DNA from 4 places in the Gracilibacillus marinus genome. Region 4 is predicted to be linked to each of the others. Evidence: riboswitches for the same ligand, from Rfam matches in the RefSeq annotation. Region 4 holds a riboswitch; each other region holds the start of a gene.
The links. Region 4 has a riboswitch for thiamine pyrophosphate ahead of thiC (phosphomethylpyrimidine synthase ThiC). Riboswitches for the same ligand answer to the same signal wherever they lie in the genome.

Region 1 (4,191 bases), on a different contig from region 4:
TTGAAGTTGTTTTAAATAATCAAGCATAGTGAAAGTGTAATATGCATCTTGGCCAAATGTAGGTTCATCCAGTAGTAGGATTTTAGGCTTTCGAATTGTTGCTGTCGCTACACTTAATCTCTTCATTTGCCCAATCGATAATTGATATGGATGCGCCTCTTTCCAATTATCTAATTCATAGATAGCTAAATGTTCTTCTATCCTATTCATTCGTTCTTTATGATTATTTATATGAGAAATAGAGAACTCTAATTCTTCACACACGTTGTTAGCGACAAATTGCAACTCCGGGTTTTGAAATACATATCCTACATATTTATAGAAATCACGTTTGTCTTTCAGGAAAGGTAAATGTAATCTTCCTTCATATTTTATTAATTTGGCTAACATTTGTAATAAGGTGCTTTTTCCTGCTCCGTTATGTCCAGAGATTGTTATGAAGTCTCCTTCATTTACTTGTGCATGTTCTATTCGTATTGCTTTTGTTTTTTGATAATAACCTGATGCGTGATTGATTTCCATTACACTCTTCATTGGCTGCGTATCTATGCGGATGGGATGGTCATTCCAAATATTTGGATACCATATACCATACTGTTGAAATAATGACTTTTTATGACGTAGCAGTGTATGTGGATTGCCATCTGCAATAATATTCCCGCAGTCGTCTATCATAATCATTCTGTCTACATAGTCTATTACTCTATCGATTTTATGCTCGACAACAATAAGTGTTTTATTTTGAGAAATATTCCATACTGTATCCCATACTTGATTTGTTCCTTCTTGATCAAGCATAGCAGTTGGTTCGTCTAGAAATAGAACATCTGGTTGAAGAGCTAATACACTAGCAATAGCAAGTCTTTGTTTCATACCACCAGATAAATGATCTATCAATGTATGGTTAGAAGGTAAAGTTAAACCAACTAAATCTAAATATTCACGTATGAGCAATTTCATTTTATCTCGATGGATAAGTTGATTTTCTAACACAAAAGCCATTTCTTCATCTACATATGGCATACAAAATTGATGGTCAGGATTTTGAAAAACATATCCTGGTTGTACAGGTAAGATAGCATTATCATATTTACAAGGTACTTCTACAATCTTTGGGATGATTTTCGCTAATATCTTTAATAATGTGGATTTACCAGATCCTGATGGCCCAACTATTAGTACTTTTTCACCTTTTTGAATTGTAAGAGATAAATCTTTAAACAAAAATGATTGTTTATCTGGAAATTTTACACGAAGATTCTCTATTTGAATTGCAATAGAATGCATCATATCACCTTGCTTCTTCTTCTAGTGATTCATAATGTTTAGAATGAATTGGCCTTACATATTTAGTGACGCCTGTTTTTTCTAATGCTTTTACCAAATAGTAAGCAAATATGCCTGTTATTAATACTGCGCCTACTGTACGAATCGCAATTAATAACGTCAGGTTCCACCAAACTAATTCTGTGATATATCCATAATATATATCCAAAACTAGTGATCCAATTGTCGCCCCAATTGCTGCCAGACACATGACAATTAATGTGTAGCTTTTATAACGAAACATCGCAAAAACTAGCTCGCAACCAATTCCTTGAACAAGACCATAAATTAATAGACTAATACCCCATTGTCCACCAAATAGAAATTCACCTTGTGCTGCTGCTAATTCAGCAAGTAAAGCTACACCTGGTTTTCTTATAATAAGAAATGCAACGGTTGCTGCAATAAACCACATGCCATAAATAAATTGATCTAAATGTATACCAAATACAGATAAAGCAGTATACAATGGCCCCCATAGTTTATAAATCACACTAAATACAACTGCTATGACGATTGTAATTAAAATATCTGATAAGGAAAGTTTCTTATTCATCTTCATCGTGATATAGCTCCTTCTTCACTCCATGCTTCTAAACGATAAGCCATCTCCCAAAATCTCAGTTCATAATGACTACTAATAATAAAATGCTCTTTCATCCGCTTTCTATCTTGATTTGTTACATCTTTTGACAAAGTATCCAAACGATTAATTTGTTCTTCTACTTGCTGTTTGAACCATTCACCCCCATATGTTGCGATCCATTTTTGATAAACAGGATGTTCTGGCTTACAATATTTTAACTTTTCGCCAATTTCGTAGTACAACCAATAACACGGTAAGATAACAGCAATAATATCTCCTAGATGACCTTCATATGCGGCACGATACATGTGCGATGTGTATGCATATGCTGTGGGTGAAGGTTGAAATAATTCCACATCACTTTGTGTAATGTCTAATAATTCTGCAAACGTACGATGTAATGCTAATTCAGCCTCATATGTACCCTGTGCATGTTTCGCCATATTACTTGTTGTTTCCAAATCATTTGCCTTTGCAGCTCCAAGTGCCTGTATTTTCGCGAAATGAGATAAATAATATGCGTCTTGTTGAACATAATATTTAAAATTTTCAATTGGTAATGTCCCATCTCCAATTCCTTTCACAAAAGGATGTTGAAAACTCTCCTCCCATATCGGATCAACTACTTTTCTTAATTCTTCAGAAAATTTCATTAGGATACCCTCCATTTTTTAAATGCAAAAAACCACTTCCTTTTACGCAAAGAAAGTGGCTTAAAAAATATATAAAAACTATATATTATTCATATGACCACTTCCCTACGCTGGTACAAACCAGATCAGGTTCTAAGAGTCTTAAAGTCACCTACTTTAATCTCAGTCTTCAAAAGACACCCCTAGTGGATTTTTACATTATTTAATTATTATTTCGAGTTAACTATATCAAAATATACCAACTTGTCAATAGTTTTTTAAGAATACACAGAAATTTGATTTCCTCCATTCTTTTTGGATTGATACATCGCTTTGTCTGCATGGATGGTCAATGATTCTTCACAAATCGCATCGTTCGGATACAGACTAATGCCTATACTTGTAGAAATGAAAAAGTGTTCAAAAAAAGGCATTTCAATTACTTTTCTAATTTGTTCTGAAAAAGTAATCACATCATCTATTGTATTTATATCAGGCATGATGATGACAAATTCATCTCCACCCAATCTACAAAATACTTCATGATTGACACATAAATCACTCACTCTTACAGCGACTTCTAACAATATTTCGTCACCTTTTGTGTGACCAAACGTGTCATTAATTGATTTGAATTGATCTAAATCAAACATAATTAGTGCTAACTTTTTTTGTTCTTCTTTTATTACTTTTAATAACTTGTTTAATTGCTCATTGAAATATAATCTATTGTGTATTTGTGTTAAAGAATCTTTATAGATTAATTCTTGAATTTGATTCTCTTGTGTTTTCTTTTCACTAATATCCATAATTGACCCTATTACTTTTGTCATTTCCCCAAATAGATTAGATTCAGGTTGACCTGTAATAAACATCCAAAGGTAATGACCTTCTACATGTCTCATGCGACATTCGATATCAAATACATCGCCTGTTTCCAAACCATTCCGATAAGATTGATAAAAAATACCTATGTCATCTTTGTGAATCAAATGGACTAATTTGTAAAAACTAATTTCTGCATCTGTATTTGTATATCCTAAAATTTTATGAATGCCACCTGTACTTGTTACTTTATCTGTTGTAAGATCTAATTCCCATATTCCATCATAAATAATAGTAGAAATTAACTCTAATTTATGAGAATATGCTTTTAAATCTTGATCCATTCTTGCTCTTTTGAGTGCAGAAGCAAAAAAATTACCTAATTGATATGTTGTATTTAGTGGCGTGATCATGCTTGTCTCATCATCCACACCGACAAAACCTAAAGTCCCAATTTCTATTTCATCCAGAATGATTGGTATGATTACCATCGTATTCTCATCTTGGAAAATTTCTTTATTCAAAAGTTGTTCTTTGGTAGGGAATTGTTTTTTTTCAATATTAGCAATCCAATCAAATTCTTCTTTACCGATTTGTTCAACATTAAAATAATACATTTTCCAATTGAAATGATTCTCTTCATTTAATAAAATGAATCCTTTTCTATAAGGTGTATGCAATAGCCACTTCATCTCAATTAAATCTTTATATAAATAAGATTGCATAATATTACCTAAATTAAAATTTCTTGAAACTAAATTCGTCAAATAATCAAACGTATCTGAAGGGTCTTTATCTTCCATTGAGAACTCGTTATACTCA
Region 2 (4,191 bases), on a different contig from region 4:
GTTGAATTTTTTCAAAACTTTAATCCTGTGGGACAAGCATTTATTGCTACGTTATTTACATGGGGAATGACTGCGCTTGGAGCTATGCTCGTCTTTGCAACAAAGACAATAAACCAGCGATTACTAGATAGCATGTTAGGATTTGCTGGAGGTGTTATGATTGCAGCAAGTTATTGGTCTTTATTAGGCCCAGCAATAGAAATGTCCGAGGATAATGATATAGGTGCTTGGTTTCCAGCAGCAATTGGATTTTTATTAGGTGGTTTTTTTTTATGGGCAATTGATAAGATGTTACCTCATCTTCATCCAAATACATCTGATAGCAAAGCGGAAGGATTTTTACCTAATAAAAGAAACAGAAGTACATTGTTAGTTCTTGCCATCACTCTTCATAATATTCCAGAAGGTTTAGCAGTGGGTATTGCTTTCGGTGCACTTGCAAATGGAGGTACAGAAGCTACTTTAGCGGGTGCTTTGACACTTGCACTTGGTATAGGTATTCAAAACTTTCCCGAGGGTGTGGCGGTTTCAATGCCTTTAAGAGGCGAAGGTATGTCCCGCAGAAAAAGTTTTCTTTACGGACAATTTTCAGGTATGGTTGAACCTATTGCAGCAGTAATTGGTGCATTAGCTGTGGCATTTATTGAACCATTACTGCCTTATGCATTAAGTTTTGCTGCAGGAGCAATGATATTTGTTGTCGCTGAAGAAGTTATTCCGAGCTCTCAAGAAAAAGGTAACAAGGATCTTGCTTCCATGAGCTTAATGGTGGGGTTTGTTTTGATGATGATTCTTGATGTGGCACTAGGCTAAATGGATGACTAAATATGAATAACTAGCTCAATTGGCATAACTATTAAACAAGTGGATAGTGTTAAGATTTATTATGATTTGTTTCTGTGAAAAATGACTATAAATAGTGGTGGATTTGAACATTACAAAGAAAAGTGAGGATGGAATTATATAACTCCATCCTCACTTTGATTATCAATTGCAATTATTTATAAAACGGAACTTTGTATCGTTTCATCATAGGTGTATCTTTATGCTTATTTAAAGAATGATTTATCTTGTAATAATCTCTCTGTTTCTTCTTTATGATTTGTTTCGTCTGCTATCATATCATCAAGTTTTACTACAAGTTCTGTTAAACCTAATTCTTCTGCTTGTTGTTTACGTTTTTCATAACGTTCAATTGTTTCAGATTCTGCTTTATAAGTCGCTTCAAGCATTTCTTGCACATCTGTTAATTGCTCAACTTTCGCAGGTGTCGTTGTTGGTATACCACCTAATGTTTTAATTTTATCTGATAAGTATAATGCATGACCAATCTCATCCGTAATTTCATCTTCAAAGAATGGTTTAAGTAATGATCTATATAATCCTGATACTACTGATGCATGATATGTGTATTGAATTGTTGCAGCATATTCATGTGCTAAGTCCACGTTTAATCCATCAATCAATTCTTGTAATTTTTTTTCGTCTTTTGCCATATTAAATACTCCCTTTCATAATTAACTTTACTAATTAATGTCTACTCTATATCTTCCCCAATAAAAAAATAATAAACAACTTTTTATTTATTTTTGGAAATTATTATGAATATTCATTATTACTGAATAGATATAATTACAAAAAAAACTATTGGCTTGTATTACCAAATATGTTATTCTGTTGTTGTATTAAATTAAATATGTGTATCGATTCACTAGGGGAGCCTTTTGGCTGAGACGATTTTTTTCGGACTCTTATAACCTGATCTAGTTAATACTAGCGGAGGGAAGTGATGGTTGATAGTCGAGTATTATACTATGTCTATTTCACCACTCTTCCTATTGGGAGAGTGGTTTTTTGCGTTTCTAACCGGGCACTTTCGCTTTTGAATCGTCTAGCTCAAGCGCCCAGAAACTAGAGGACTTCGCGAATCAACCATCAATAAGTCATCATCGATTCGCAAGCTCATCGTGATTCCTTTATTTTGTTTGATTCACTCCAGTCCTTACGTTTCTAATCGGGCACTTTTGCTTTTGAATTTAAGGGGGTGTTTTATTGGAGGGGGTTCATCTTGTGTCGAATGGTTATTTGTCGGTAAGAGATTTGCATGTTGTTATGACTGTTGAGCCGTTTATTGATTTCTTTCACATTCGTGAAAAGAATAAAACTGCAAAGGAAATATATTCGTTGGTTCAGCAATTACACCAATTAGGTTTTCCCTTATCCAAAATCTTAATAAATGATCGGGTAGATGTTGCTGCAATTACGTCTGTTCGTGGTACACATTTAGCATATCATAGTGTTCCTGTAGTTGAAGTGAAACAAAAATTTCCAAAGTTAGTGTGTGGAAAATCTGTCCATGATTTGGACGAAGCAATTCTTGCTGAAAAGGAGGTTGCGGATTACATAATTTATGGACATATCTTTGCATCCACTTCGAAAAAAGGTGTAGCTCCTAGAGGCATTCATTCATTAAAAGAAATAATCAATTGTGTGTCTATCCCTGTTATTGCAATTGGAGGTATTACACCAAAAAACGTAAAAAGTGTAATGGATTGTGGTGTACAAGGTGTTGCTATTATTTCTTCTATTTGGGAAGCAGAGTTCCCGTTGCAAGTAGCGAAGGAAATCTATCACGTTGTTCATACACTTTAGATGAATATAGCAACAAATCATTAATGGAAATTGCTATTTAAGATTGAAGTATTAACGAAGGAGAGTGTCAAATGGTGACAAAACATGTCGATTGTATTGTTATTGGTGGTGGTGTAATAGGATGTTCAATTGCTTATGAACTAAGTAAACGTTCTTATCGTGTGTTACTGCTTGAAAAGGAATGGATTGGTTCTGGAGCATCCAATGCCGCAGCAGGTATGTTAGGTGCACAAAGTGAATGTAAGAAGGATAGTCCATTATTTCAATTAGCAAAAGAAAGTAGAGCAATGTATCCATCTGTACAAGAAGAATTAAAAGAAAAAAGTGGGATTGATATACAATTCAATCAAAACGGGATTTTGAAGCTCGCGTATACCGAAGAACAATTAAAGGAATGGCAAGGAGTAGCTATATTACAACAAAAACTAGGTGAAGATGCCCATGTGATGTCAGTGAAAGAAATAATGTTGAAGGAAAAACACTTAGCATCTTGTTTCCTTGGAGGCATTTATTTACCAAATGACGGACAAGTATCTGCTCCTCACGTGACAAAAGCATACGCAAAAGCTTGTGAAAATAATGGTGTGATTATTTATGAGCATAGTCCTGTCACTTCACTAATCGAAGAAAGTAATGAAGTAATTGGTGTGAAAGTGAAACAAGATGTCTACTATTCAGACCATGTCATTATGGCAACAGGAAAAGATCCAATTGTTACATCAAAATTTTTACATGACATGATTCCAGTAAAAGGAGAATGTATTAGTGTAAAGACAGAAACTCCTGTCATTCAATCAACCATATTTGGTCCTAAATGTTATCTAGTACCAAAACAAAATGGAAAAATAATTATTGGCGCAACTTCTGTGCCTAACGTTACAGATCAGGGTGTCTCTGTTAAAGCGATTGCTCATTTATTACATCATGCTTGCGAACTTATACCATCACTACAAGAAGCGCGTGTGGAAAATTATTGGTCAGGTATTAGGCCGCTAACAAAGGATGAGAATCCGTATATTGGTGCAATTCCAAATAAAAAAGGGTTATATATCGCTACAGGGCATTACCGAAATGGTATCTTACTCGCACCGATCACAGGAAAAATCATTGCAGATATGATTGAGAAGAAATCTTTAGCATCATATTTGTCTGCCTTTTCCATTCAGCGAGAAGTATCGATGTCTATGTGAAAGGAGGAGGGATATGCAACTAATTATTAATGGAGAGAATGTCACAATCAATGAAGACATTCAGACAATAGCTGACGTAATAGATACATTAGGGTTAAAAAATAAAATCGTTATCATAGAATTAAATGGCGATATTGTGTTGAAAGAAGAACATCCAAATAGAAAAGTTAAACATGGCGACCGTATGGAGTTGGTCCATTTTGTAGGAGGAGGATAATAATGTTAAAAATAGGTTCATTCACATTTCAATCAAGACTTTTTTTGGGGACAGGTAAATATTCTAACTTTAAAGTTCAGAAAGAAGCAGTAGATATTTCAGAGACGGAAGTTTTAACATTTGCAGTAAGAA
Region 3 (4,191 bases), on a different contig from region 4:
AAAGACACCAAGAACGTGCAATGTCTTTTTATCTGTCAAAAAGTTCTGTAACGTTCGTGGTGAGAATTGAGACGAATAGGTTGTAAGTACAACCATAGTCGTCGAGAATGTGATTGTTGTCATTGTTAACAGGGCACCAGCAATCACACCAAGTGTATCCTTCGCAAGGTCTGGGCTTGTAAGAATGACAGATGGGAAGAAATCACTCCATTTTGCGAGTACTTGATGGTCAATCAATTGAATGAATAGAATGAGTATTGTTGTGACAAGTACATAAATGGCTGGAATGACCCATAGTTGTTGCTGAATCCGATACCAAAAATGCTTGAGCATGATTGTACCTTCTCTCTTTAGTAAGTTGTAGTATTATTATAAGTGATATTGGATTTGATAACCATTGTGAAGAAAGGCTGTTTGCATTGAATACAAAGAAACAACATGATTTTACAAAAGGGAATATTTTGAAACAGTTAATTGTCTTTTCAGGGCCATTAATTATTGCAAATTTATTACAGACATCGTATCAATTTGTTGATAGCTTATGGGTCGGGAATTTGCTAGGTGATGAAGCGTTAGGTGCTGTCGGTGTGGCAAGTACAATCATTTTCACGATGCTTGCATTTGCAATCGGGCTTAGCAATGCATCTTTAACAATCTTGTCTCAACAAAAAGGGAAGAAAGACGAAGCTGGATTAAAGCGTTATTTAAATGGGTTTGTCGTCGTCTTGACAGTATTAGCACTGGTGATGGGGACATTTGGATATGTCTTCTCTGAAGGATTATTACGATTACTTGGTACCCCTTCAAGCATGATAAAAGAGGCGACCACGTATTTACGGATTAATTTTGTCGGAATATTGTTTTTGTTTGGCTACAATTTTATTAGTACAGTTCTGAGAGCGATTGGCGATAGCAGAACTCCACTTCGCATTGTCGCTATTGCGGTTGTATGTAATATTGTATTAGATCCATTGCTTATTTGGGGTGCGCAATTAGGAGTTGCTGGAGCGGCATATGCGACGATTTTTTCCCAAGGGTTGTCTTGTGTAATTGGAATTGCATTGATTATTAAGCGTAAGCTCGCTCCATTTCCGATACCTTATATTCCGAAAAGTAAAGAAGTGAAACTCATCTTAAACCTAGGGATTCCTTCAGGGTTACAAATGATGATGATATCAGCTGGGATGGCTGCGATTATGACTGTCGTAACAGGATTTGGACCAGCGGTTGTGGCAGGTTATAGTGCAGCACAGCGACTTGATAGTATTATTATGTTACCAGCACATGCATTGGGTACAGCGGTAAATAGCATGGCAGGACAAAATATTGGTGTTGGAAATTATAAACGTGTGCATCAAATCACGAAAGTTGCTGTTCTTTATAATTTTGTCATAATGTTCGCACTAGGGTTACTTACGATTCCATTAGCTAAATATGGCATTAGCTTATTTGTCCAAGAAGTGGATGCAGCTTCTTTCGGTACTACATTTATTCAAATTGTCGCATTATGTTATCCGTTTTTAGGTATTAATTTTGTTTTAAACGGTATTGTACGAGCATCTGGTGCGATGTATCAAGTACTCTTTCTGAACATTATTTCCTTTTGGGTGCTCCGTTATCCGTTGTCTGCCTTTTGTGCCAAACTGTTCGGGGAAGCAGGTATCGCTATTGGGATTGGCAGTAGTTTCGTAATTAGTAGTATTTTGGCTTACATGTATTTTCGGTTTGGGAAATGGCGAGAGAAAGAGTTGGGGGTTTGATTTTCAGAGGTGGATTGTTCCTTCAATGTGATAAGTACCACAAACATCTGCAGAGCAAAAAAACTCTCAACTTTCCTCGCTATTAGACTTACTAAACATAAATACGATGACGTTCACAATCAATATAATCAATAGAATTAGTATGTCTAAACTATAGATGGAGAACAAGTTCTTGCCATCAGTTACTACACTGTAAACTCTTATCAAAATGGTTAAAGAAATAGCTATAAAAAATAGTATGGAATATTTTTTAGGTAATTTTCTATTCACTCTTACCTTCCTCCTGTCCACATATTGTAATCGTAATTAATTACTATTTTAACATTAAAAGCCAAATATAAGAGTGCTTTTAATAAAAAAGTAGTACCTTGTTAAGTGATATTCACAATTTTAGTTGGTGGCCTGGGAGATATAAGTGTAAGCCGAAACAATATGCTGTTCTATAAATCATAAGTAAGCTCGGCTATCCAGATTCATATAGTTTCTCCAAAGTATTTAATAAATTTTACAACATACCACCGTCTAAGTTTGTTAATTAAAGATGGTTGGATGTAAAAGTAAATATTGTTATGACTTGACATAATTTTCTGACAAAGGTAACATCGAAGATAATTCAAATAGATGCACTAGGGGTGTTTTTTAACTGAGATGAGTGTGTACTCAAACCCTTTGAACCTGAACTAGTTAGAACTAGCGTAGGAAAGTGTTAACTATAATACATACATAAAGTACACGTGTGCTTTGTTTTTTGATATGTCATTATTTGTTTATGCGCAACTTTCCTACGGGTCTGTTGTGCATTTTTTGATGCAAAAAAATAGAGGAGTTGTCAAAATGTCTAGAACAGTATTAGTAACAGGTGGTAGTCGAGGTTTAGGAAAAGTAATTGTACAAACATTGTTGCAGCAAGGATTCCAAGTTGTTGTTAATTACAACAAAAGTAAAGAGGCTGCGTTGGCGCTTGTAGCGGAGGCAGTGGAAGGAACAGCCATTGCACTTCAAGCAGATGTAACGAATAGAGAAGAAGTGAATCAACTGGTAGAGAAGGCAACAGCGTATTTTGGCCAAATAGATGTTGTTGTAAACAATGCACTAGTAGACTTCAAATTTGACCCAACACAACAAAAGCCTTTTGCAGAGCTAGATTGGGAGGATTACCAAAAGCAGCTAGATGGGACTCTAAAGGCGGCATTTCATACATGTCAAAGTGTAATTCCACAATTTATCGAACGAAAAAAAGGAACAATCATTAATATTGGAACGAATTTATATCAAAATCCAGTTGTCCCATATCATGAATATACGACGGCAAAAGCTGGATTGATAGGTTTTACGCGAAATATCGCTGCAGAACTAGGTACTTTCGGAATAAAAGCAAATGTAGTTTCAGGTGGTCTATTGAAAACAACAGATGCAAGTGCTGTTACAACGCCTGAAGTATTTGACTTGATTGCACAATCCACTCCATTGAAAAAAGTAACGACACCTCAAGATGTAGCCAATATGGTCGCTTTTTTAGCTTCAGAAAATGCAGATGGAATTACAGGGCAGAATATTACAGTCGACGGCGGATTGACAATGAATTAATAGAAAAAATGATAGATTTTGAGGTGTTCTATAAATGGAAAGAAACGAAAGGAAGCAACTTCATTTAGGTGTGTTACTATATGGAACGGGCCATCATCAAGCGGCATGGCTGTTGCCTGATTCAAGTGTAGAACGGATTGGTGATATCACGTATTACCAATCCTTAGCACAGTTAGCAGAGAAAGGGCTCTTTGATGCTGTATTCTTTGCTGACAACCAATCATTCGCGGCTAATCATCCTAATATGATGCCAGCATTTTGGTTTGATCCACTCATTAATTTAACAGCAATTGCACAAGTGACCAAACATATTGGATTGGTCTCTACGATTTCTAGTACGTTTTCCAATCCTTACACAGCTGCACGACAACTATTAAGTTTGGATCATATAACAAAAGGACGTGTTGGTTGGAATCTCGTTACATCTATGACAGATTTAGAGGCACAAAACCATAGTATGAAAGAACTCCCACCACATGCGAAACGTTATGAGAAGGCAGAAGAGTTCGCTGAAGTAATGAATAAGCTGTTTGAGTCTTGGGACAAAAACGCATTTTTACACAATCGTTCCGAAAGAAAGTTAATCGATGCATCTAGCATTCAACCTTTTCATCATGATGGGCATTACTTTCAAGTACAAGGACCTTCCACCACACCAAAGAGCCCACAAGGTAAACCGGTAGCTATGCAAGCAGGCGCTTCGAAACAAGGTATTGCTCTAGCTGTCAACTATGCAGATGCCGTATATTCCGTTTCTTGGAACATAAAGCAAGCAAAGAGGTTCAGGAAAAAGTTAGATGACCAAATGAATCAAACACTCTCTACCCATCGACATATTAAAATA
Region 4 (4,191 bases):
ATATTATAATCATGGGGAAGTATTTTTCTATTATTAGTAGTATAGAACATTTACTTTATTACATTCTGTGCATTGTTCGTAATACGAATTTTTTGCAAAATATTGGTGATCACAATTTTGTTGAATTTCTTTTAGACACCCCTGTAAAAAATCAAGGCGAGTCTTTAGTTGATTGATTTCTTTTTCAATTTTTTCGACTTTCATTTGATTACCTTACCCCTTTCGAAAAATTATGAGTATATATTACCGCCTGTTTGTTTAAATTCTTGGGCCTTTTCCTTCATTCCTTTTTCAATGACTTCATCCATCTTCAGCTTATTTTCTCTTGCATAATTCCGAATATCTTGAGAGATTCTCATGCTGCAAAATTTAGGTCCGCACATGGAACAAAAGTGTGCGGTTTTCGCCGCTTCTGCTGGTAATGTTTCATCATGATATTCCATGGCACGTTCAGGGTCTAAAGATAAATGGAATTGATCTCTCCAACGGAATTCAAAACGGGCTTTTGATAAGGCATCATCCCTTATTTGTGCCCCTGGATGTCCTTTTGCTAGATCAGCAGCATGTGCCGCAATTTTATACGTAATGACCCCTTCTCGAACATCATCTTTATTGGGTAAACCTAGATGTTCTTTTGGAGTTACATAACATAGCATGGCTGTACCATACCAGCCAATCATTGCCGCACCTATGGCAGATGTAATATGGTCATAGCCCGGAGCGACATCTGTTGTAAGTGGTCCAAGTGTATAAAAAGGAGCTTCTTTACACACTTCCAATTGCTTATCCATATTTTCTTTGATTAAGTGCATGGGCACATGTCCCGGTCCTTCTACCATCACTTGAACATCATGCTCCCAAGCAATTTTCGTTAATTCACCTAGTGTATCCAATTCCGCAAACTGTGCTTCATCATTTGCATCGGCAATCGAGCCTGGACGTAAACCATCTCCTAGAGAAAATGCAATATCATATGATTTCATAATCTCACAAATTTCCTCAAAATGAGTATATAAGAAGTTTTCTTTATGGTGGAATAAACACCATTGTGCCATAATCGATCCACCACGGGATACAATACCTGTTACACGTTTTGCTGTTAAGGGGACATATCGTAATAAAACGCCCGCATGGATCGTAAAATAATCAACACCTTGTTCCGCTTGTTCAATTAATGTATCACGGTAGATCTCCCAAGTGAGATCTTCTGCGATCCCATTTACTTTTTCAAGTGCTTGATAAATTGGCACTGTACCGATTGGAACAGGTGAATTACGCACAATCCATTCCCGGGTTGTATGGATATTTTTCCCTGTGGACAAATCCATGATATTGTCAGCTCCCCAACGAGTTGCCCAAATCATTTTTTCCACCTCATTTTCAATAGAAGATGAAACGGCAGAATTTCCAATATTTGCATTAATCTTCACATGGAAATTGCGACCGATAATCATCGGTTCTGCTTCTGGATGATTGATATTTGAGGGAATAATGGCCCTACCTTTGGCCACTTCGTCACGTACGAATTCAGGTGTCATATTCTCTCTAATGGCAATAAACTCCATTTCAGGTGTAATGATTCCTTTTCTCGCATAATGGAGTTGTGTCACATTTTTCCCTTTTTTTGCGCGAAGTGGTTTTCTCTTTAAACCTGGAAACACCTGATGGTTTGCACGCGGATCCTTTATATCTTTGTATCCATTATCCTCAGGCTTGATTTCCCTTCCATCATATTGCTCGACATCCCCACGCTCTTGAATCCATGAACGACGAATAGGAGATAAACCTTTTGTAATATCTACCGTATAATCTTCATCCGTGTATGGCCCGCTCGTATCATATACACGCACAGGTTCATTTTCTTCTTCACCATAGACCCCTGTAGTTGGACTTAATTCAATTTCACGCATAGGTACTCGAATATCCGGCCTAGAACCTGTTACATACGCTTTTTTACTACCTGGTACATTCGTTTTGATGGAAATACTTTCTTTGTTTAATGAAATAGTTGACATAAAAAAAATCTCTCCTTTTTGTGAGTTAAAGGACGAGATATGGCACATAACAAGTGGAATAGCTAGACTTTTGACAAACATAAAAAAGCCGGCATCCAATAAATTGGCTGGACCCGGCTAAAATGTATACAGAAGTAATATGCTACATGAATCAATTTAACTTCCCCACGCTGGTATGAACCAGATCAGGTCCCAAGAGTCAAGAAACCTCATCGCGTTTCTTTCTCAGTCCAACTCATTGGACTCCCCTAGTTATTTCTTATTCAATTTGTTTTCATTATATATGAACTTCGATAAATATAAAAGGAATATTCCGAAAACAATTCAAAAGAACTATTATTTGTGTTGTAAAATACATGTTTATTCGAGAGAAGACTTCAGCAGTAAAGTTATTTTTTTCGCAGCAAACTTTTAGAAATAGTTAGTCAATGCAAGCGAAAGTGCTGTTACTAATTATAAATCTTTCCTAAATTTTGCCTTCATACCTACTATTCCAGTTACAAAAATGTGTAAATATAAATCTTTTCATATCACTTCTACAATGACTGTATAAGCGTAGATATAACAAAATAAGCAACAACACCTAAGAAAAAATAAAACAAATTCTTCTTCATAGGCTAGTCTCTCCTTTCTGTATACTCTCTTTGTTAAATATAATATATTCTTTTAAAGCATTCTAGAATCTATATTTCTTCTCATTTAGAACAATAATTATTTAAATTTCACTTTTGTATATTTATTGAATGTTACTTGGTTTATTTTTCAAAAGATTCTTCGATAACAATACTGTAAGAGATATTAAGTTTATTCAAAACCCAAGCCTGAAACTTCTTTTCCAATTCTTTCTTTAGAGTTTTCTCATCTACATTTTTATTAATTTCTAATTCTTCAAATGTAAATGTTTCTGTTGCTTTAGTATCTTCAGAAATAGATGGATTGAATGAAAAAGTTACTTTTTCATCATTTACTACTGTGCTTAGCATTTTTCTAGTTTCAACATCCTATTTACTTACGAACTTAAAAGGATTAAATACTATTATCTAATTTTTAATCCTAATAACGAAGCGAATTGTATCGCCTGAGACGTTGATACTATACAGCCTTTTAAATTCTCTATAGAAACAATTAAAGAATCAAAATGGGAAGAGCTTAGATCAATTCCTTTTAAAGGTGTTCCATCAAAGCTTGCATCATTAAGATTACACGAAAGGAATTCTACTTTTTTAAGCTTACAATCATAAAGGTCAGCGCCTTCTAATTCAGCATTATCAAAAATTACCTTTTCAAACTTTGAGTTACCGAACATAACCATATCAAGAATGGAATCCTTAAATCTTGTATTACCAATATAAGATTCTGTTAGGTTGCTGCCTAGCAACTTACAATTAATAAACTCCACTCGATTGATGGAAGCATTACTTAAATCAGCATTAGATAAATCGCAATTCTTAAAAACTACATCGGTAAGATCTATACGTTTAAAATCTGTATTTGTAAAATTACAATTCTTAATCACTGTTTTATATAATCTCACTCGATGAAGTACTTCGTTGTTAAAATCCGAGTCTGAGATCATACACATTTCAAATTCTAAATCTTCTTCGTAAAAAATATCTGTAAATCTTTTATCACTTAAATTTTCAGGAATCTTAGGTACATCAATCTTCATTGTAAACTTACCTACTTTCCAAAGAGTTTCAATCATTTATTTAGCTTCTAGATACAAATATAAAGGAACGGTCGATCTCTTACAAGGGTATAGCTTTAAGAAATCGAGTAGAGGGAAAAGTTGATTAAACTTTTCGCCCCTCTCACACCACCGTACGTACGGTTCCGTATACGGCGGTTCAATTTATATCACAGTGTGTACTTTTAAATAATAGTCTTGGGCAAAGGGGATTCCTCTTTGCCTTAAGCGTTTATTAGATAAAGCCCTTTGAACTACCTTCGATAGTCCAATAAAACGATAACCTTTTCGACAGTGAGTTAGACCCTTGGCTTCCTCGAGAGGAATGCCAAGTCGTACGAGAGATTTAATTCTTTTCTGGTTCTTCTTCCATTGTTTCCAAATAATCACACGTAGTCTAGAACGCAACTTCGCGTCGATTATTCCAAGTACTCTTTTCATATTGGCTATCTTAAAGTAATTGACCCACCCATAAATGACTTGTCTCAG

Region 1: it holds a riboswitch for thiamine pyrophosphate, as region 4 does, so the genes downstream of both, tenA (thiaminase II) here and thiC (phosphomethylpyrimidine synthase ThiC) in region 4, are expected to answer to the same signal.
Region 2: it holds a riboswitch for thiamine pyrophosphate, as region 4 does, so the genes downstream of both, ACFOZ1_RS12805 (thiamine phosphate synthase) here and thiC (phosphomethylpyrimidine synthase ThiC) in region 4, are expected to answer to the same signal.
Region 3: it holds a riboswitch for thiamine pyrophosphate, as region 4 does, so the genes downstream of both, ACFOZ1_RS09155 (3-oxoacyl-ACP reductase) here and thiC (phosphomethylpyrimidine synthase ThiC) in region 4, are expected to answer to the same signal.

What each region holds. Positions count from the first base shown of each region.
Region 1 is NZ_JBHSDV010000001.1:1,521,305-1,525,495, reverse strand. Features, by position in the region: gene ACFOZ1_RS07145 (ABC transporter ATP-binding protein) at 1-1,290, opposite strand, end outside; gene ACFOZ1_RS07140 (ECF transporter S component) at 1,292-1,882, opposite strand; gene tenA (thiaminase II) at 1,885-2,565, opposite strand; TPP riboswitch at 2,651-2,759, opposite strand; gene ACFOZ1_RS07130 (diguanylate cyclase domain-containing protein) at 2,823-4,191, opposite strand, start outside.
Region 2 is NZ_JBHSDV010000004.1:73,219-77,409, forward strand. Features, by position in the region: gene ACFOZ1_RS12795 (ZIP family metal transporter) at 1-813, shown strand, start outside; gene ACFOZ1_RS12800 (ferritin-like domain-containing protein) at 1,050-1,496, opposite strand; TPP riboswitch at 1,704-1,802, shown strand; gene ACFOZ1_RS12805 (thiamine phosphate synthase) at 2,071-2,652, shown strand; gene thiO (glycine oxidase ThiO) at 2,724-3,842, shown strand; gene thiS (sulfur carrier protein ThiS) at 3,856-4,059, shown strand; gene ACFOZ1_RS12820 (thiazole synthase) at 4,062-4,191, shown strand, end outside.
Region 3 is NZ_JBHSDV010000002.1:270,200-274,390, forward strand. Features, by position in the region: gene ACFOZ1_RS09140 (DUF2254 domain-containing protein) at 1-333, opposite strand, end outside; gene ACFOZ1_RS09145 (MATE family efflux transporter) at 420-1,760, shown strand; gene ACFOZ1_RS09150 (hypothetical protein) at 1,827-2,030, opposite strand; TPP riboswitch at 2,379-2,479, shown strand; gene ACFOZ1_RS09155 (3-oxoacyl-ACP reductase) at 2,595-3,347, shown strand; gene ACFOZ1_RS09160 (LLM class flavin-dependent oxidoreductase) at 3,382-4,191, shown strand, end outside.
Region 4 is NZ_JBHSDV010000007.1:71,682-75,872, reverse strand. Features, by position in the region: gene thiC (phosphomethylpyrimidine synthase ThiC) at 231-2,015, opposite strand; TPP riboswitch at 2,161-2,275, opposite strand; gene ACFOZ1_RS15925 (hypothetical protein) at 2,771-2,998, opposite strand; gene ACFOZ1_RS15920 (pentapeptide repeat-containing protein) at 3,052-3,684, opposite strand; gene ltrA (group II intron reverse transcriptase/maturase) at 3,868-4,191, opposite strand, start outside.